4 regions of the Crassaminicella indica genome follow, and region 4 is predicted to be linked to each of the others. Evidence: a T-box and tRNA genes for the amino acid it is inferred to sense, from the RefSeq annotation. Region 4 holds a T-box; the other regions hold tRNA genes.
What was found. The T-box of region 4 lies ahead of KVH43_RS10075 (glycine--tRNA ligase). A T-box ahead of a tRNA ligase gene usually reads a tRNA of that ligase, here a tRNA-Gly.

Region 1 (4,831 bases), 690 kb from region 4:
ATTACCGGGGCTCAAACCTGTCACCGAAGCTACGGCATCCCTTTGGGATGGGTAGGGGAGCATTGTATACGGGTTGAAGCTGTACCGTAAGGAGCAGTGGACTGTATACAAGAGAGAATGTTGGCATGAGTAGCGAGAGGCAGGTGAGAATCCTGCCCGCCGAAAACCTAAGGTTTCCTGAGGAAGGTTCGTCCACTCAGGGTTAGTCGGGACCTAAGCCGAGGACGAAAGTCGTAGGCGATGGACAACAGGTTGAAATTCCTGTACCACCGAAAATCGTTTGAGCAATGGGGTGACACAGGAGGATAGGTTAAGCGCACCGTTGGTTGTGTGCGTCCAAGCGTTTAGGAAGTCGAGATAGGCAAATCCGTTTCGATAATTCTGAGACGTGATGGGGAGCGAAAAACAAGTAGCGAACTTACTGATTCCACACTGTCAAGAAAAGCCTCTAGCGAGATTGTAGGTGCCCGTACCGCAAACCGACACAGGTAGGTGAGGAGAGAATCCTAAGGCGAGCGAGAGAACTATTGTTAAGGAACTCGGCAAAATGACCCCGTAACTTCGGGAGAAGGGGTGCCACGTTAGGGTGCAAGCCCGAGGTGGCCGCAGAGAATAGGCCCAAGCGACTGTTTAGCAAAAACACAGGTCTCTGCTAAGTCGAAAGACGATGTATAGGGGCTGACGCCTGCCCGGTGCTGGAAGGTTAAGGGGAAGTGTTAACGAAAGTGAAGCACAGAACTTAAGCCCCAGTAAACGGCGGCCGTAACTATAACGGTCCTAAGGTAGCGAAATTCCTTGTCGGGTAAGTTCCGACCCGCACGAAAGGCGTAACGATTTGGGCACTGTCTCAACAATAGACTCGGTGAAATTGTAGTACCGGTGAAGATGCCGGTTACCCGCAGCAGGACGGAAAGACCCCGTGGAGCTTTACTGTAGCCTGACACTGGATTTTGGTATTACATGTACAGGATAGGTGGGAGACTGAGAAGCATGCACGCCAGTGTGTGTGGAGTCGACGTTGGGATACCACTCTTGTAATACTGAAGTTCTAACCATAAGCTGTGAATCCAGCTTTGGGACACTGTCAGGTGGGCAGTTTGACTGGGGCGGTCGCCTCCTAAAGAGTAACGGAGGCGCCCAAAGGTTCCCTCAGCGCGGTCGGAAATCGCGCGAAGAGTGCAAAGGCAGAAGGGAGCTTGATTGCGAGACACACAGGTCGAGCAAGGACGAAAGTCGGGCTTAGTGATCCGGTGGTTCCGAGTGGAAGGGCCATCGCTCAACGGATAAAAGCTACCCCGGGGATAACAGGCTTATCTCCCCCAAGAGTCCACATCGACGGGGAGGTTTGGCACCTCGATGTCGGCTCGTCTCATCCTGGGGCTGAAGTAGGTCCCAAGGGTTGGGCTGTTCGCCCATTAAAGAGGCACGCGAGCTGGGTTCAGAACGTCGTGAGACAGTTCGGTCCCTATCCGCTGTGGGCGTAGGAAATTTGAGAGGAGCTGTCCTTAGTACGAGAGGACCGGGATGGACGTACCTCTGGTGCATCAGTTGTCACGCCAGTGGCACAGCTGAGTAGCTATGTACGGAAGGGATAAGCGCTGAAGGCATCTAAGCGCGAAGCCCCCCTTAAGATAAGATTTCCCATGGAGTTAATCCAGTAAGACCCCAGAAAGACGATCTGGTTGATAGGTTGGAGGTGTAAGGGCAGTAATGTCTTTAGCTGACCGATACTAATAGGTCGAGGGCTTGACCAAAATATGCATTGTTTAGTTTTGAGGGTATAAAAAAGCAGTTGACAAAATTCTAGCAAGGTGGTAAAATAAATTTTGTCTTAACTCAACATTAGTATGTATAAGGATTTGTGTAGGACTGAAAAAATGCAAATTCTTTAAAAAAGTGTTGACAAACTGCGAAAAACGAGATAAAATATATCTTGTCCTCAAAAAAATCCAGTGGCAATAGCGAAGGGGTCACACCTGTTCCCATACCGAACACAGAAGTTAAGCCCTTCAGCGCTGATGGTACTTAGGCGGAGACGCCTTGGGAGAGTAGGTCGCCGCTGGTTTGTGTTCCAAGGTAGCTCAATGGTGGAGCACTCGGCTGTTAACCGATAGGTTGTGGGTTCGAGTCCCACCCTTGGAGCCAAAGAATGCCGGGGTGGCGGAACTGGCAGACGCACAGGACTTAAAATCCTGCGGTCCTTACAGACCGTACCGGTTCGATTCCGGTCCCCGGCACCAAAATATCGCGGAGTGGAGCAGCTGGCAGCTCGTCGGGCTCATAACCCGAAGGTCGTAGGTTCAAATCCTGCCTCCGCAACCATTAAGGCCCATTGGTCAAGCGGTCAAGACACCGCCCTTTCACGGCGGTAACCCGGGTTCGATTCCCGGATGGGTCACCATTTTGGGCGCATAGCTCAGCTGGGAGAGCACCTGCCTTACAAGCAGGGGGTCATAGGTTCGATCCCTATTGCGCCCACCATTAAAATTTGATTATGGCCCGGTAGTTCAGTTGGTTAGAATGCCAGCCTGTCACGCTGGAGGTCGAGGGTTCGAGCCCCTTCCGGGTCGCCAATAAATGTGCTGGTGTGGCTCAACGGTAGAGCAGCTGACTTGTAATCAGCAGGTTGGGGGTTCGATTCCCTTCGCCAGCTCCAAAGAATTAGGAGGAGTTCCCGAGTGGCCAAAGGGGGCGGACTGTAAATCCGTTAGCTAAGCTTTCAGTGGTTCGAATCCACTCTCCTCCACCAATTAATTGCGGAAGTGGCTCAGTGGTAGAGCATCGCCTTGCCAAGGCGAGGGTCGCGGGTTCGAATCCCGTCTTCCGCTCCAAGATATGCGGATGTAGTTCAATGGTAGAACTCCAGCCTTCCAAGCTGGTAGCGTGGGTTCGATTCCCATCATCCGCTCCAATAAGGGTTCATAGCTCAGCTGGATAGAGCAACGGCCTTCTAAGCCGTGTGTCCGGGGTTCGAGTCCCTGTGGACCCGCCATAAAATAATGGGGTATCGCCAAGTCGGTAAGGCACCAGACTTTGACTCTGGCATTCGTAGGTTCGAGTCCTGCTACCCCAGCCATAAGACCCATTAGCTCAGTCGGTAGAGCACTTGACTTTTAATCAAGGTGTCCCGCGTTCGAGCCGCGGATGGGTCACCAAATATGGAGGGGTGTCCGAGTGGTTTAAGGAGCTGGTCTTGAAAACCAGTGACTCCGAAAGGGGCCGTGGGTTCGAATCCCACCCCCTCCGCCAGATTTGGAGAAGTACTCAAGTAGGCTGAAGAGGACGGTTTGCTAAACCGTTAGGCCGAGTAATCGGTGCGCGGGTTCGAATCCCGCCTTCTCCGCCAAATGAGGGCCTTTAGCTCAGTTGGTTAGAGCGTCCGGCTCATAACCGGCAGGTCCGGGGTTCGAGTCCCTGAAGGCCCACCATTTTAGGGGTATAGCTCAGTTGGTAGAGCAGTGGTCTCCAAAACCACGTGCCGAGGGTTCAAGTCCTTCTGCCCCTGCCAATCATAAAAAAAATCGAGGTGTAGCGCAGTTTGGTAGCGCATCTGGTTTGGGACCAGAGGGCCGCGGGTTCAAATCCTGCCACCTCGACCATTGATTGGGGCTTGTAGCTCAGGTGGTTAGAGCGCACGCCTGATAAGCGTGAGGTCGGAGGTTCGAGTCCTCCCAAGCCCACCATTTTTTTTTATAGGGGCCTTTAGCTCAGTTGGTTAGAGCGTCCGGCTCATAACCGGCAGGTCCGGGGTTCGAATCCCTGAAGGCCCACCATATATAATATATAGATGAATATTTGCCCAGATAGCTCAGTCGGTAGAGCAGGGGACTGAAAATCCCCGTGTCGGAGGTTCGATTCCGCCTCTGGGCACCAATAAAAAACAAGCTCATTTGAGCTTGTTTTTTATTGCATTTGATTAAAAATATATGGTATAAGCTTTGATATAAATAAGTGAATATCTAAAGGCTTTATATGATTGTTCTGTTTGAATAGAATAATATTTTCAGGAATGAAATCATTTGATTGATTTTTTCTACAAGGAAATGAAAAATCACACAGATCAATATATAAGCATTTATCACCAGAAGAAAGACGACCTTTATATAATGGAATTTTGATTTTGAAAGTATTTGTATTTTTTACATATTCAAAACAAAAACCATTTTCATAAGCGATATAGTTATTTATATGATTATTTTTATAGACTCCTTCTAAATGAAAAGAATTGTCTTTAATATATTGCTTTGAAATATAGCATGTATTTTTTTTATAAATATGAAAAATTTGAGGAAAGGCTTGGAGAATTTGTTCAATATGAATCTTATCTAATATCATAAAAGCTTTACTAAAATAATATAGATCGTCATAATTGTGAAGCAGAATAATATCTTTTATTTGTTTGTTTTTTTCTTTTTCATATTGATTATAAAGGGTAACACTTTCTTTACCTGAAATTTTATCATTTCTATGAATACCTAAATACGCTTCTACAGATTTTAGCTTACAATTATTAAGATTAAGTTTTTTTTGAACCCTTCTAATTAGTTTGAGAAGATCAATACTTTGGTAGGTTTTAATAGAATAATCAATTTCATTGGCTAAAAATCTTTTATTTAAAAAAGGGATATCAAATGTGTTTCCATTATAATTTATTAAAATATCAAATTCTTGAATTTCTTCTTTAAAGGCAGATAATAGTTCCTTTTCTTCTTTTTTATTGTTGCAGAAAAATTGTTTTATAGAAATTTTACCATTTTCTATGTATAAAAGCCCTATAAGAATGACTTTATGAAAACGAGGGTTTAGACCTGTCGTCTCAATATCGAATATA
Region 2 (4,831 bases), 940 kb from region 4:
GATAATTTTATCTCCTGTTTTAATTCCAGCTCTCTCTCCCGGCGTATCCTCTATAGGTGCTACAACAGTAATAAAACCATCCTCTCCACGAGTCATAATCACACCAATACCATCATAGCTTCCCTTTGTATGCTCCATAAAGTTAACAAATTCTCTTTTATTCATGTAGACAGAATATGGGTCATCTAATGATTCAAACAGTCCTTTAATGATACCATCTTCAAATTTACTCTCATCTACTGGTACATAATAATTTTTTTCTATGTAATCCTTTAAATACAACATTTTGCTATACTTTTTATTAAGATCCTTAAAATATTCATAATTTTGTTTAGAAATAATAACCTTTTCTCCTATAGTTAATCCAACTATATTTGTCACTGTAAAGGTAAGTATTCCTGTTATGAGTACAAGTATCATAGCTCCTATTATTGCTCTTCTTTTACTGATCATAAAATTCACCCCGAATTCAATTTTTATCAAACAACCTATTAAATTTTGTGCTACATAAATATTTTATTCTCAAAGAAAAACGAATATAACAAACTCTTCATAAAAAGTTCACTTATTATTATACCATCTGTTTTTTTGCTTGAATATAACTTTTCATCTGCTGTATATAACCTTTTGCAATTTTATCAATAACTCTATTATAAACAGAATCCAGCTGAATCTTACCAATACTACTAATTGGCAATACATTTACAGAAGTCCCACTCATAAAAGCTCCATCTAAACAGATTATATCCTTTACAGAAATAGCTTTCTCTATTACAGGAATATTTAAAGCTTTACAAACCTTCATAATGCGATTTCTTGTAACTCCTAACAATACATCTTTTGCAGGAGCTGTAAATACCTCTCCTCCTTTTACAAAAAACATATTAGATCGACTTCCTTCTGTAATGATTCCTTCCTCATTCACCAATAAAGCTTCAAAAGCATTATTTTCCTTAATTTTTTTATTGATATTTTCTCTAAAAGATATATTCAAAACTTTTGCATTTGGATTTTCTCTTTCAGAATAATATAAAATAGTATGTATTCCTCTTTCATAAACTTCCCTTTCAGGATAATAACTTTTAATAAAATAAACCAAAAAATCCTGCTTTGTTTCATTTACCCTACTGCAAAGAAGTTTTACATTTATATTTTTACATTTATTCATAACAATGAGCTTATTTATTTCATCTGTAACAGTTTTATCTTCCTTTTGAATATGAAGCCCCAAAAGCAATGCAGATTTTCTCATTCTTTCCAAATGCTCCTCTAAAAATAATGGAACACCTTCAATTATTCTAATTACTTCATAAATAACAGGAGAGCCGATTGCTTCAAACCCTTCCATATTTTTCGAATCATATACTTTCCCATTATAAATATAATAATCTAAAAAAGCTTCAGACTTCATATTCATCACCTCATCATGAAATATTTTATGTGAATCATAAATATCCTAGTTTGATAAGCTATATGACCTCATGCTCTATTTATTTGTCAATAAACACTTTATGCTTATATTATAACATATTAGACATTCGATATGTCTAATATATTAGGCTCATTCATCCTCCAAGATAAGCAAAGAAGTATAAACTTAAACAAAAAGTAAATAGCAAGCAGAATATGCTTGCTATTTCAAATGGTGCCCAGAGGCGGAATCGAACCACCGACACGGGGATTTTCAGTCCCCTGCTCTACCGACTGAGCTATCTGGGCAAATTATTAATTTATATTATTATGGTGGGCCTTCAGGGACTCGAACCCCGGACCTGCCGGTTATGAGCCGGACGCTCTAACCAACTGAGCTAAAGGCCCTCATACAAAATGGTGGGCTTGGGAGGACTCGAACCTCCGACCTCACGCTTATCAGGCGTGCGCTCTAACCACCTGAGCTACAAGCCCTTAATTAAATTTTTGAAATGGTCGAGGTGGCAGGATTTGAACCCGCGGCCCTCTGGTCCCAAACCAGATGCGCTACCAAACTGCGCTACACCTCGATAATTTATGTTAAACACTGGCAGGGGCAGAAGGACTCGAACCCTCGGCACGTGGTTTTGGAGACCACTGCTCTACCAACTGAGCTATACCCCTCCAAATGTGGATAAAGATTTGGTGACCCATCCGCGGCTCGAACGCGGGACACCTTGATTAAAAGTCAAGTGCTCTACCGACTGAGCTAATGGGTCTCATGGCTGGGGTAGCAGGACTCGAACCTACGAATGCCAGAGTCAAAGTCTGGTGCCTTACCGACTTGGCGATACCCCAGTACTTCATGGCGGGTCCACAGGGACTCGAACCCCGGACACACGGCTTAGAAGGCCGTTGCTCTATCCAACTGAGCTATGAACCCTTATTGGAGCGGATGATGGGAATCGAACCCACGCTACCAGCTTGGAAGGCTGGAGTTCTACCATTGAACTACATCCGCATATTTTGGAGCTGGCGAAGGGAATCGAACCCCCAACCTGCTGATTACAAGTCAGCTGCTCTACCGTTGAGCCACACCAGCAAATTAATTTGGCGACCCGGAAGGGGCTCGAACCCTCGACCTCCAGCGTGACAGGCTGGCATTCTAACCAACTGAACTACCGGGCCATAATTAAAATTTTAATGGTGGGCGCAATAGGGATCGAACCTATGACCCCCTGCTTGTAAGGCAGGTGCTCTCCCAGCTGAGCTATGCGCCCAAAATGGTGACCCATCCGGGAATCGAACCCGGGTTACCGCCGTGAAAGGGCGGTGTCTTGACCGCTTGACCAATGGGCCATATTTTATTTGGTAGCGGCGAGTGGACTCGAACCACCGACCTTCCGGGTATGAACCGGACGCTCTAGCCAACTAAGCTACGCCGCCCCACCTTCAACCAGCGACGACCTACTCTCCCAAGGCGTCTCCGCCTAAGTACCATCAGCGCTGAAGGGCTTAACTTCTGTGTTCGGTATGGGAACAGGTGTGACCCCTTCGCTATTGCCACTGGATTTTTTTGAGGACAAGATATATTTTATCTTGTTTTTCACGATTTGTCAACCACTTTTTTATACCCTCAAAACTAAACAATGCATATTTTGGTCAAGCCCTCGACCTATTAGTATCGGTCAGCTAAAGACATTACTGCCCTTACACCTCCGACCTATCAACCAGATCGTCTTTCTGGGGTCTTACTGGATTAACTCCATGGGAAATCTTATCTTAAGGGGGGCTTCGCGCTTAGATGCCTTCAGCGCTTATCCCTTCCGTACATAGCTACTCAGCTGTGCCACTGGCGTGACAACTGATGCACCAGAGGTACGTCCATCCCGGTCCTCTCGTACTAAGGACAGCTCCTCTCAAATTTCCTACGCCCACAGCGGATAGGGACCGAACTGTCTCACGACGTTCTGAACCCAGCTCGCGTGCCTCTTTAATGGGCGAACAGCCCAACCCTTGGGACCTACTTCAGCCCCAGGATGAGACGAGCCGACATCGAGGTGCCAAACCTCCCCGTCGATGTGGACTCTTGGGGGAGATAAGCCTGTTATCCCCGGGGTAGCTTTTATCCGTTGAGCGATGGCCCTTCCACTCGGAACCACCGGATCACTAAGCCCGACTTTCGTCCTTGCTCGACCTGTGTGTCTCGCAATCAAGCTCCCTTCTGCCTTTGCACTCTTCGCGCGATTTCCGACCGCGCTGAGGGAACCTTTGGGCGCCTCCGTTACTCTTTAGGAGGCGACCGCCCCAGTCAAACTGCCCACCTGACAGTGTCCCAAAGCTGGATTCACAGCTTATGGTTAGAACTTCAGTATTACAAGAGTGGTATCCCAACGTCGACTCCACACACACTGGCGTGCATGCTTCTCAGTCTCCCACCTATCCTGTACATGTAATACCAAAATCCAGTGTCAGGCTACAGTAAAGCTCCACGGGGTCTTTCCGTCCTGCTGCGGGTAACCGGCATCTTCACCGGTACTACAATTTCACCGAGTCTATTGTTGAGACAGTGCCCAAATCGTTACGCCTTTCGTGCGGGTCGGAACTTACCCGACAAGGAATTTCGCTACCTTAGGACCGTTATAGTTACGGCCGCCGTTTACTGGGGCTTAAGTTCTGTGCTTCACTTTCGTTAACACTTCCCCTTAACCTTCCAGCACCGGGCAGGCGTCAGCCCCTATACATCGTCTTTCGACTTAGCAGAGACCTGTGTTTTTGCTAAACAGTCGCTTGGGCCTATTCTCTGCGGCCACCTCGGGCTTGCACCCTAACGTGGCACCCCTTCTCCCGAAGTTACGGGGTCATTTTGCCGAGTTCCTTAACAATAGTTCTCTCGCTCGCCTTAGGATTCTCTCCTCACCTACCTGTGTCGGTTTGCGGTACGGGCACCTACAATCTCGCTAGAGGCTTTTCTTGACAGTGTGGAATCAGTAAGTTCGCTACTTGTTTTTCGCTCCCCATCACGTCTCAGAATTATCGAAACGGATTTGCCTATCTCGACTTCCTAAACGCTTGGACGCACACAACCAACGGTGCGCTTAACCTATCCTCCTGTGTCACCCCATTGCTCAAACGATTTTCGGTGGTACAGGAATTTCAACCTGTTGTCCATCGCCTACGACTTTCGTCCTCGGCTTAGGTCCCGACTAACCCTGAGTGGACGAACCTTCCTCAGGAAACCTTAGGTTTTCGGCGGGCAGGATTCTCACCTGCCTCTCGCTACTCATGCCAACATTCTCTCTTGTATACAGTCCACTGCTCCTTACGGTACAGCTTCAACCCGTATACAATGCTCCCCTACCCATCCCAAAGGGATGCCGTAGCTTCGGTGACAGGTTTGAGCCCCGGTAATTTTCGGCGC
Region 3 (4,831 bases), 690 kb from region 4:
CCGTGTCTCAGTTCCAGTGTGGCCGATCACCCTCTCAGGTCGGCTACTGATCGTTGCCTTGGTGAGCCGTTACCTCACCAACTAGCTAATCAGACGCGGGCCCATCCTATACCGCTAAAGCTTTGACTCATGTACCATGCGGTACTAGAGCTTTATCAGGTATTAATCCCGGTTTCCCGAGGCTATCCCTGTGTATAGGGCAGGTTGCCCACGCGTTACTCACCCGTCCGCCGCTTTCCACTAATCAAATCTCCCGAAGGATCATCGACAGCTTCTCGCTCGACTTGCATGTGTTAGGCACGCCGCCAGCGTTCATCCTGAGCCAGGATCAAACTCTCAAATAAAAGAATTCGAATTGAACGTTTCTCGTTTATAACGAGTATCTGGCTTAATTTCTTACACTATATAGTTTTCAAAGATCAAATTTTTACTCAATCGCCGTTTAGCGACTTAATCAGTTTAACATTTTTGCTCCGGTTTGTCAAGAACTTTTTCACCATCATTTGCATCCCTCATTTAATTTTTTCTTTTTAAGGGTTGCACCTTGCGGCGACATGTTATATATTAGCATATAATTTTTGTATTGTCAACAATATTTTTCATTTTTTATGAAAATAACAAGCAATAAACATATTATTTTTATAACTTTTTATATACTTTAGGGAAACTACCTCAAAATTTTAAACACTAGTGAAATATTACTTCATTATTATCTATTCATTTATTCTACCATCATTATAATGCTTTCTACATAATGGTACATACAATTCATTTCCACCTATCTGTATTTGTTCTCCATCTTTTATAATTTTTCCATTTATAACTCTTGCATTGGTTGTAGCTTTTCTTCCACACCAACATATAGTCTTTATTTCCTCAATTTTATCAGCATATACTAATAACCAATAAGATCCTTCAAATAGTTCATTCCTAAAATCATTTTTAAGTCCATAACATAAAACCGGTACATTACAACTATCAACAATTTCAACAAGTTCTTCTATATGATGCTTTTTCAAAAATTGACATTCATCGATAATTACACAATCTATCTTTTGTTTACTATTCTCTTGTAAAAATATACTCAATACATTTGTTTCATCATCAATAATAATCGCTTCTTTTTCCAAACCTACTCTTGATATAATCTTGCCTATACCATATCTATCATCTAATGCTGAAGTTAATACTAAAGCTCTCTTCCCTCTTTCTTCATAATTGTATGCAACCTTAATAACTTCAATAGATTTTCCTGCATTCATTGTACTGTATCTATAATAAAGCTGTGCCACATATCATCCCTCCTATAATTTTTTTAATATAATCCAATATCTCATCATTTGCACTATTTATATATTGGATATTTCCTCAAAATTTCCTTTAAACAATTTTTTGTAAATCTAAACTACAACCAATACAAGCAACAGCAGTTTTCGTACATTTTCTAAAAATCTTTCCTACAAAAATCATATATATAGGGAGCCAACTCAAGAAATTAAAAAAGAGTTAAAAATATAATTCATCAAACAGTAGCTAGATGTTCAGAAGATGAATTATTTAATGATTTTTCATCAGTTTACCAAAAACTCAATTCTCTTAAAGACAAAATGAAGTCTATTGTATATGCAAAAAGCTTTTATAAATAATTAAACTTTGAAATTGGATCCCTATAAATAAACAATATCAACATTAAAAAATATATGAATATAAGTGAATGACTTTGATAACTTTTGTAAAAAAACTTACTGAAATTTCATAAAAAATACGTTAAGAACCTTCATTATTTGAACGAAGTGAGTTTTGGAGGTTTAGTATTTTTCATGGAATAAAGTTTTGTTTTTTCAAAAGTTATCTGGAATGAACTGTTCTTTATATTTCGTTTTGAAGTTGTTTACCTATATATCTATAATCAAAAATATTTTGGATATACTATAAATAATATTTATTCTATCTTGTTTACAGTTAGTCTCATATTTCAATCTGAAATTTTTTAACTTAGGAGTTGATTTTATGTCCAAAAACAGGCTAGTTGTTCCTCAAGCTAGAAAAGCTTTAGACCAATTCAAACTAGAAATGGCAAAAGAATTAGGCATATCCCTCCTTAATATTACAGATAATAAATATTTAGCTTCATATCATACAGGTTTAATCACTAAAAAGTTAGTAGAGATAGGTGAAAAACAATTATTAGATAAATAAAAATAGAGGACACGAATTCCTGTCGTATCCTCTATTTTTATGGTGCGCCCAGAGAGATTCGAACTCCCGACCTTCTGATTCGTAGTCAGACACTCTATCCAGCTGAGCTATAGGCGCATATTCAAAAAAAAAAATTGGAGGCGGCACCCAGATTCGAACTGGGGAATAAAGGTTTTGCAGACCTCTGCCTTACCACTTGGCTATGCCGCCATTTTTTGGTGACCCATCCGCGGCTCGAACGCGGGACACCTTGATTAAAAGTCAAGTGCTCTACCAACTGAGCTAATGGGTCTTATGGCTGGGGTAGCAGGACTCGAACCTACGAATGCCAGAGTCAAAGTCTGGTGCCTTACCGACTTGGCGATACCCCATTATTTTTGGGGTGGATGATGGGATTCGAACCCACGCATGCAGGAGCCACAATCCTGTGTCTTAACCGCTTGACTACATCCACCATATTGGAGCGGATGATGGGAATCGAACCCACGCTACCAGCTTGGAAGGCTGGAGTTCTACCATTGAACTACATCCGCATATCTTGGAGCGGAAGACGGGATTCGAACCCGCGACCCTCGCCTTGGCAAGGCGATGCTCTACCACTGAGCCACTTCCGCAATTAATTGGTGGAGGAGAGTGGATTCGAACCACTGAAAGCTTAGCTAACGGATTTACAGTCCGCCCCCTTTGGCCACTCGGGAACTCCTCCTAATTCTTTGGAGCTGGCGAAGGGAATCGAACCCCCAACCTGCTGATTACAAGTCAGCTGCTCTACCGTTGAGCCACACCAGCACATTAGCACATTTATTGGCGACCCGGAAGGGGCTCGAACCCTCGACCTCCAGCGTGACAGGCTGGCATTCTAACCAACTGAACTACCGGGCCATAATCAAATTTTAATGGTGGGCGCAATAGGGATCGAACCTATGACCCCCTGCTTGTAAGGCAGGTGCTCTCCCAGCTGAGCTATGCGCCCAAAATGGTGACCCATCCGGGAATCGAACCCGGGTTACCGCCGTGAAAGGGCGGTGTCTTGACCGCTTGACCAATGGGCCATATTTTATTTGGTAGCGGCGAGTGGACTCGAACCACCGACCTTCCGGGTATGAACCGGACGCTCTAGCCAACTAAGCTACACCGCCATTTTGGTTGCGGAGGCAGGATTTGAACCTACGACCTTCGGGTTATGAGCCCGACGAGCTGCCAGCTGCTCCACTCCGCGATATTTTGGTGCCGGGGACCGGAATCGAACCGGTACGGTCTGTAAGGACCGCAGGATTTTAAGTCCTGTGCGTCTGCCAGTTCCGCCACCCCGGCATTTTTTGGCTCCAAGGGTGGGACTCGAACCCACAACCTACCGGTTAACAGCCGGGTGCTCCACCATTGAGCTACCTTGGAATAACTTACTTCCTTCATAAGACAAGATTAATAATAACACATTTCAAACATCTTGTCAATAGTTTTTTGCTTTTTATGGTGCGCCCAGAGAGATTCGAACTCCCGACCTTCTGATTCGTAGTCAGACACTCTATCCAGCTGAGCTATAGGCGCATATTCAAAAAAAAATTGGAGGCGACACCCAGATTCGAACTGGGGAATAAAGGTTTTGCAGACCTCTGCCTTACCACTTGGCTATGCCGCCATTTTTTGGTGACCCATCCGCGGCTCGAACGCGGGACACCTTGATTAAAAGTCAAGTGCTCTACCAACTGAGCTAATGGGTCTTATGGCTGGGGTAGCAGGACTCGAACCTACGAATGCCAGAGTCAAAGTCTGGTGCCTTACCGACTTGGCGATACCCCATTATTTTTGGGGTGGATGATGGGATTCGAACCCACGCATGCAGGAGCCACAATCCTGTGTCTTAACCGCTTGACTACATCCACCATATTGGAGCGGATGATGGGAATCGAACCCACGCTACCAGCTTGGAAGGCTGGAGTTCTACCATTGAACTACATCCGCATATCTTGGAGCGGAAGACGGGATTCGAACCCGCGACCCTCGCCTTGGCAAGGCGATGCTCTACCACTGAGCCACTTCCGCAATTAATTGGTGGAGGAGAGTGGATTCGAACCACTGAAAGCTTAGCTAACGGATTTACAGTCCGCCCCCTTTGGCCACTCGGGAACTCCTCCTAATTCTTTGGAGCTGGCGAAGGGAATCGAACCCCCAACCTGCTGATTACAAGTCAGCTGCTCTACCGTTGAGCCACACCAGCAAATTAATTTGGCGACCCGGAAGGGGCTCGAACCCTCGACCTCCAGCGTGACAGGCTGGCATTCTAACCAACTGAACTACCGGGCCATAATCAATTTTTTAATGGTGGGCGCAATAGGGATCGAACCTATGACCCCCTGCTTGTAAGGCAGGTGCTCTCCCAGCTGAGCTATGCGCCCAAAATGGTGACCCATCCGGGAATCGAACCCGGGTTACCGCCGTGAAAGGGCGGTGTCTTGACCGCTTGACCAATGGGCCATATTTTATTTGGTAGCGGCGAGTGGACTCGAACCACCGACCTTCCGGGTATGAACCGGACGCTCTAGCCAACTAAGCTACACCGCCATTTTGGTGCCGGGGACCGGAATCGAACCGGTACGGTCTGTAAGGACCGCAGGATTTTAAGTCCTGTGCG
Region 4 (4,831 bases):
TAATATTATGCTCTTTTGCTTTTTCAAGAAGTATTTTTCTTAAACTAGGTATCACTATTGTAAAAACAATCATAGATTTTTCATTTTTTGCTTCATTTATAATTTCCAATATCTGTTCTTCTTCTGATATATATGGAAATCTTCTTATTTCACAATCCTTACATACAAATTGGCTAATAGCTGCCTTTACTACCTGTTCTCCTGTTTCTCCTATTGAATCAGAAATTACATATACTACTAATCTGCTATTCATGCTTTCATGCCCCCTTTTCAATTATTGACTCCCAAGCTCAACAAATAATTTTGTGATGTTAGTCTTTGATACTTTTCCTACTACTTTGTAATATTCTTTTTCGCCTTTTTGAACTTTTTCAACTACTGGAAGACTGTCAACTTCATGCTCTATAATTTTTATAGCAGCCTCTAGTGCAGTTTCATTTGGATAAGTCATAACGATATTGGGCATTCTAGTCATAATTAAACCTACCGGCACCTTATTGATATCTGTGCCTCCCATAATATTTTTTAAAAAATCCTTTCTAGATACCGCACCTGTAAGAAATCCATTGGATACAACAAAAATTGTTCCAACATCTTCAAGAAATAATGTTACAATCGCATCATAAAGCGTAGTCTGTTCTTCAACCACTACAGGCATAGATTTTATATCTCTTACTTTTATACGATGAATTTCTTCAGAAATTAAATTCACTGGTTTATTTCCAGAATATAAATACCCTACCTTCGGTCTTGCATCTAACATCCCAGTCATTGTAAGTATTGCTAAATCTGGTCTTAATGTAGCCCTTGTAACTTTCAAAAGCTTTGCAATTTGTTCACTCGTAATTGGTTCATGTTCTTTTACAATTTGAATGATTTTTTGTTGACGTTCTGTGAATTCTATAGGAATCACCTCTTTTATAGAATTTTCTTTAATGTGTTATACTAATAATCCTTTATGCTATATTATATATATAATTGTAACAAATATTTCTTATTTTTGCTATACTTTTTAATGCTTTTTTATAAATATTATGAATATTGGGTGTGTTTTTTATGTTTTAGGTATGAATCACTACTATTCTATAATAAAAGACAATAGAGAGAATATCATATCTCTTCGCCTCTATTGTCTCCTTTAAACTCACTCTCTATTAAAAATCAATTCTTTCTTCAATGTATCTTTCCAAATCTTCTATTTTTATTCTTACTTGCTCCATTGTATCTCTATCTCTTACAGTAACTGAATTGTCTTCTAGCGTATCAAAGTCATAAGTAATACAAAGAGGTGTACCAATTTCATCTTGTCTTCTATATCTTTTTCCAATACTACCAGACACATCATAATCAACCATAAATTTCTTAGCAAGTTTTGAATACAAGCTTTCTGCACCTTCACTTAATTTCTTTGTCAATGGTAATACTGCCACTTTATATGGTGATAATGCTGGATGTAATTTTAAAACTGTTCTACTGCTTCCATCATCTAATACCTCTTCTTCATAAGCATCTATCAAAAATGCTAGAGTTACTCTATCTGCTCCTAGAGATGGTTCTATACAATATGGTATATATTTTTCGTTTGTTACTGGATCTTGATAGCTTAAATCAACACCTGAATGCTCCTTATGCTGTTTTAAATCAAAGTCTGTTCTATCTGCAATTCCCCACAGCTCACCCCAACCAAATGGGAACTTGTATTCAATGTCTGTTGTTGCATTACTATAATGAGATAATTCTTCTTTATCGTGATCTCTCATTTTAATATTTTCAGGTTTCATATTTAAAGATAATAACCAATTTTTACAATAATTTTTCCAGTAATCAAACCACTCTAAGTCTTCTCCAGGTTTACAGAAAAACTCAAGCTCCATTTGCTCAAATTCACGAGTTCTAAAAGTAAAGTTTCCTGGTGTAATTTCATTTCTAAAGGATTTACCTATTTGTCCAATTCCAAAAGGCACTTTCTTCCTTGAACTTCTTTGTACGTTTTTAAAGTTTACAAATATCCCTTGAGCTGTTTCTGGTCTTAAAAATATTTCAGATTTTGAATCTTCTGTTACCCCTTGATAAGTCTTAAACATAAGATTGAATTGTCTAATATTTGTATAATCCAATTCTCCACATTCTGGACATCTTATGCCTTCTTCATTGATAAAGCTTTCCATTCTTTCATTTGACCAACCATCTATTACTGCTTCTTCTCCTTTTTCTCTTAAATAATCTTCAATAAGCTTGTCAGCTCTAAATCTTGTTTTACACTTTTTACAATCTAGTAATGGATCATTAAATCCTCCAACATGACCAGAAGCTACCCATGTTTGTGGGTTCATTAAAATCGCAGCGTCAAGACCTACATTATAAGGAGATTCTTGAATAAATTTTTTCCACCACGCTTTTTTAACATTATTCTTTAATTCAACTCCCAACGGTCCATAATCCCATGTATTTGCTAATCCTCCATATATTTCAGATCCTGGAAATATAAATCCTCTTCCTTTTGCCAGTGCAACGATTTTGTCCATTGTCTTTTCTGTAGTCATTTCAAATCCTCCTTCTAATTTACTGTAAAAAAATAAACCCCTCGTCCCATAGTAAGGGACGAAAGGCTATTCTTCCGCGGTTCCACCCTAGTTGATACAAAGGTATCCACTTTCATCAATTTGCTCAAGAGCGCCCTTCATCAAAGGATTATATCGGATTTCCACCAACACCGACTCTCTCTTATAATACTCTTTGATTACTCCTCTCTATCATAGCAAAAATATGTTTTTACGTAATTTTACCACATTCATGCATTCATGTAAAGGTTATTTTTATTCTTCGTCATGATCTTTATCCAAATGAATATTTTCATCTTTTTTTTGTGATTTTTCTTTATTTGTATATTCATTTACTTTTGATTTTACTCCCTCAAAAGTATCTTCTGCAACGCTTTTCATATTTTCTAAAGCTTCTTCTGCCATTTCATTAATATCTACAATTTGACCATCCGTTTTTACAATTTCTATTTTGCATTTAGTTGCCAAAGCAGCCATTGTACCAAACATAGCTATTGGTGGAGATAAAACCGCTCCTACAGCTCCTGCAGTTATAGGAATATTCATAATTACTTCTCCATCTCTTTTTAAAATAATTTTTGTCACATTTCCTTTTCTAACAACCTCTTTGATTCTTTCTACTATTTCATTACCGAACCCAGAAATATTATCTGTCCACCTTGTATTTTGCCTTTCTTCGATATGAATAATTGCATCAATCACATTTCCATTTGCTTCTTCTAAAGCTTCTTTTGCTTCCTTATAACTTACACCTGTTCGATCTCTTACTTGGTCAATACTTTCTAATGTAATTTCCATAATAACACCACCTTTTATTATTTTTTTACAGCTTCTAAAAACTGCAAACTTTTAAATTTACTTTTTTCTATGTGTATATTAATATAATGCTTCACAATTTTTTCTAGTTCCTTTAACACATATGGCTTAATTTTAAATCTTGCTATTTGAGCTAAATCCGCATACATTAAATATTGCATCACATTGATTGTAACTCTTGAAATTTTCATGCTGTATGGATCTTCACTCAAACAATTGCTACATAAAATTCCACCTTCTCTAGCACTAAATTTAACATTTTCGCTCCCTAAACTACCACAATGAACACAGCTTTCTATTTGCGGTTTGAAGCCTGAATACATCAAAGATTTTAATTCATATGCTTTTGTCAATGTTTCATATTCCTTATTCATTTTAGAAAAAATATGTAAATACTCAATTAGTAGCGTAAACAATCTGTTGTTTGTCTGACCCTCTGTAATAATACTTTCAGTTAATTCTAATATATATGAAGCATAAGTTAATTTTATAACATCTTCTCTAAGCTTATAAAATGACTGCTTTAAATCTACTTGAGAAATCTGATACAATTCTTTTCCCTTAAATAATACAAATTCTCCATAACAAAATGGCTGAGTACCTACAGAATATTTCCCTCTAGGTCTTTTAAAGCCTTTTGCTACTGCTTGTAATTTTCCTAATTTTTTAGAGAATAATGTAATAACCGCATCCCCTTCACCAAACTTTTTTTGCTTTAAGACCACAGCATCTGTCTTTAAAAGCATTCCATCACCTCAAAGAATAGGTATCTAAAAAAACAACCCCCTCATTCTGATCTACTTCTGTTGTTTTCTCAACCTTTTTATAATCTAAATAAAAGTTAATATCTCCTGTAGCAAAAAACAAATTCCATAATATTTTTTCTAACACCCTAATCACCTCTCTAAAATATGTTTCATATCTTATTTTTTTCTTTATTAGGGTGTTCATATACATTGTAAATTTTACTATTCTGCTACAGCTTATATCCTAAAGTATTTAATATATTTTGTTGATCTCTCCAATCTTCTTTGACCTTCACCCACAACTCTAGAAAAACTTTTGATCCTAAAAGATTTTCAATATCTTGTCTTGCACTTTTTCCTACTCCTTTTAATTTCCTTCCATTTTTTCCTATAATTATTCCTTTATGAGACTTTTTTTCACAATAAATAGTTGCATTAATGTCTACAATATCTTTATTTTCTCTTCTTTTCATGCTCATTACCTCTACTGCCACTCCATGAGGAACCTCTTCATGTAAATAATGAAGAAGCTTTTCTCTTATAATTTCGCTAACAATAACTTTTTCTGGCTGGTCTGTAATCATATCTGCTGGAAAATACTGTGGGCCATCAGGCAAAAAGTCTACAATTTTTTCAATCAGCTTTTGAACATTTTTATTTTCCTGTGCAGATATAGCCACTATATCTTTAAATATTTCTTTATCATGA

Region 1: it encodes a tRNA-Gly, which carries the amino acid that the T-box ahead of KVH43_RS10075 (glycine--tRNA ligase) is inferred to sense. The anticodon was not compared.
Region 2: it encodes a tRNA-Gly, which carries the amino acid that the T-box ahead of KVH43_RS10075 (glycine--tRNA ligase) is inferred to sense. The anticodon was not compared.
Region 3: it encodes a tRNA-Gly, which carries the amino acid that the T-box ahead of KVH43_RS10075 (glycine--tRNA ligase) is inferred to sense. The anticodon was not compared.

Annotation. Positions count from the first base shown of each region.
Region 1 is NZ_CP078093.1:67,307-72,137, reverse strand. Features, by position in the region: rRNA gene KVH43_RS00425 (23S ribosomal RNA) at 1-1,754, shown strand, start outside; rRNA gene rrf (5S ribosomal RNA) at 1,949-2,065, shown strand; tRNA gene KVH43_RS00415 (tRNA-Asn) at 2,071-2,145, shown strand; tRNA gene KVH43_RS00410 (tRNA-Leu) at 2,152-2,240, shown strand; tRNA gene KVH43_RS00405 (tRNA-Met) at 2,247-2,322, shown strand; tRNA gene KVH43_RS00400 (tRNA-Glu) at 2,327-2,401, shown strand; tRNA gene KVH43_RS00395 (tRNA-Val) at 2,406-2,481, shown strand; tRNA gene KVH43_RS00390 (tRNA-Asp) at 2,497-2,573, shown strand; tRNA gene KVH43_RS00385 (tRNA-Thr) at 2,582-2,656, shown strand; tRNA gene KVH43_RS00380 (tRNA-Tyr) at 2,665-2,749, shown strand; tRNA gene KVH43_RS00375 (tRNA-Gly) at 2,757-2,831, shown strand; tRNA gene KVH43_RS00370 (tRNA-Gly) at 2,838-2,911, shown strand; tRNA gene KVH43_RS00365 (tRNA-Arg) at 2,916-2,992, shown strand; tRNA gene KVH43_RS00360 (tRNA-Gln) at 3,001-3,076, shown strand; tRNA gene KVH43_RS00355 (tRNA-Lys) at 3,080-3,155, shown strand; tRNA gene KVH43_RS00350 (tRNA-Ser) at 3,161-3,249, shown strand; tRNA gene KVH43_RS00345 (tRNA-Ser) at 3,255-3,346, shown strand; tRNA gene KVH43_RS00340 (tRNA-Ile) at 3,352-3,428, shown strand; tRNA gene KVH43_RS00335 (tRNA-Trp) at 3,433-3,508, shown strand; tRNA gene KVH43_RS00330 (tRNA-Pro) at 3,523-3,599, shown strand; tRNA gene KVH43_RS00325 (tRNA-Ile) at 3,607-3,683, shown strand; tRNA gene KVH43_RS00320 (tRNA-Ile) at 3,697-3,773, shown strand; tRNA gene KVH43_RS00315 (tRNA-Phe) at 3,798-3,873, shown strand; gene KVH43_RS00310 (ribonuclease H-like domain-containing protein) at 3,904-4,831, opposite strand, start outside.
Region 2 is NZ_CP078093.1:318,215-323,045, forward strand. Features, by position in the region: gene KVH43_RS01585 (S41 family peptidase) at 1-453, opposite strand, end outside; gene KVH43_RS01590 (aminotransferase class IV) at 572-1,411, opposite strand; tRNA gene KVH43_RS01595 (tRNA-Phe) at 1,644-1,719, opposite strand; tRNA gene KVH43_RS01600 (tRNA-Ile) at 1,742-1,818, opposite strand; tRNA gene KVH43_RS01605 (tRNA-Ile) at 1,829-1,905, opposite strand; tRNA gene KVH43_RS01610 (tRNA-Pro) at 1,924-2,000, opposite strand; tRNA gene KVH43_RS01615 (tRNA-Trp) at 2,019-2,094, opposite strand; tRNA gene KVH43_RS01620 (tRNA-Lys) at 2,114-2,189, opposite strand; tRNA gene KVH43_RS01625 (tRNA-Gln) at 2,193-2,268, opposite strand; tRNA gene KVH43_RS01630 (tRNA-Arg) at 2,277-2,353, opposite strand; tRNA gene KVH43_RS01635 (tRNA-Gly) at 2,358-2,431, opposite strand; tRNA gene KVH43_RS01640 (tRNA-Thr) at 2,438-2,512, opposite strand; tRNA gene KVH43_RS01645 (tRNA-Asp) at 2,522-2,598, opposite strand; tRNA gene KVH43_RS01650 (tRNA-Val) at 2,615-2,690, opposite strand; tRNA gene KVH43_RS01655 (tRNA-Glu) at 2,695-2,769, opposite strand; tRNA gene KVH43_RS01660 (tRNA-Met) at 2,780-2,856, opposite strand; rRNA gene rrf (5S ribosomal RNA) at 2,865-2,981, opposite strand; rRNA gene KVH43_RS01670 (23S ribosomal RNA) at 3,069-4,831, opposite strand, start outside.
Region 3 is NZ_CP078093.1:74,679-79,509, forward strand. Features, by position in the region: rRNA gene KVH43_RS00435 (16S ribosomal RNA) at 1-344, opposite strand, end outside; gene KVH43_RS00440 (thymidine kinase) at 714-1,292, opposite strand; gene KVH43_RS00445 (alpha/beta-type small acid-soluble spore protein) at 2,011-2,199, shown strand; tRNA gene KVH43_RS00450 (tRNA-Arg) at 2,240-2,316, opposite strand; tRNA gene KVH43_RS00455 (tRNA-Cys) at 2,335-2,409, opposite strand; tRNA gene KVH43_RS00460 (tRNA-Lys) at 2,416-2,491, opposite strand; tRNA gene KVH43_RS00465 (tRNA-Gln) at 2,495-2,570, opposite strand; tRNA gene KVH43_RS00470 (tRNA-His) at 2,578-2,653, opposite strand; tRNA gene KVH43_RS00475 (tRNA-Gly) at 2,659-2,732, opposite strand; tRNA gene KVH43_RS00480 (tRNA-Gly) at 2,739-2,813, opposite strand; tRNA gene KVH43_RS00485 (tRNA-Tyr) at 2,821-2,905, opposite strand; tRNA gene KVH43_RS00490 (tRNA-Thr) at 2,914-2,988, opposite strand; tRNA gene KVH43_RS00495 (tRNA-Asp) at 3,005-3,081, opposite strand; tRNA gene KVH43_RS00500 (tRNA-Val) at 3,097-3,172, opposite strand; tRNA gene KVH43_RS00505 (tRNA-Glu) at 3,177-3,251, opposite strand; tRNA gene KVH43_RS00510 (tRNA-Met) at 3,262-3,338, opposite strand; tRNA gene KVH43_RS00515 (tRNA-Met) at 3,343-3,418, opposite strand; tRNA gene KVH43_RS00520 (tRNA-Leu) at 3,425-3,513, opposite strand; tRNA gene KVH43_RS00525 (tRNA-Asn) at 3,520-3,594, opposite strand; tRNA gene KVH43_RS00530 (tRNA-Arg) at 3,671-3,747, opposite strand; tRNA gene KVH43_RS00535 (tRNA-Cys) at 3,764-3,838, opposite strand; tRNA gene KVH43_RS00540 (tRNA-Lys) at 3,845-3,920, opposite strand; tRNA gene KVH43_RS00545 (tRNA-Gln) at 3,924-3,999, opposite strand; tRNA gene KVH43_RS00550 (tRNA-His) at 4,007-4,082, opposite strand; tRNA gene KVH43_RS00555 (tRNA-Gly) at 4,088-4,161, opposite strand; tRNA gene KVH43_RS00560 (tRNA-Gly) at 4,168-4,242, opposite strand; tRNA gene KVH43_RS00565 (tRNA-Tyr) at 4,250-4,334, opposite strand; tRNA gene KVH43_RS00570 (tRNA-Thr) at 4,343-4,417, opposite strand; tRNA gene KVH43_RS00575 (tRNA-Asp) at 4,427-4,503, opposite strand; tRNA gene KVH43_RS00580 (tRNA-Val) at 4,520-4,595, opposite strand; tRNA gene KVH43_RS00585 (tRNA-Glu) at 4,600-4,674, opposite strand; tRNA gene KVH43_RS00590 (tRNA-Met) at 4,685-4,761, opposite strand; tRNA gene KVH43_RS00595 (tRNA-Leu) at 4,766-4,831, opposite strand, start outside.
Region 4 is NZ_CP078093.1:2,138,042-2,142,872, reverse strand. Features, by position in the region: gene KVH43_RS10085 (pyruvate, water dikinase regulatory protein) at 1-253, opposite strand, end outside; gene ccpN (transcriptional regulator CcpN) at 275-913, opposite strand; gene KVH43_RS10075 (glycine--tRNA ligase) at 1,155-2,543, opposite strand; T-box leader at 2,595-2,766, opposite strand; gene KVH43_RS10070 (DUF4342 domain-containing protein) at 2,817-3,359, opposite strand; gene recO (DNA repair protein RecO) at 3,377-4,123, opposite strand; gene KVH43_RS10060 (hypothetical protein) at 4,128-4,268, opposite strand; gene era (GTPase Era) at 4,354-4,831, opposite strand, start outside.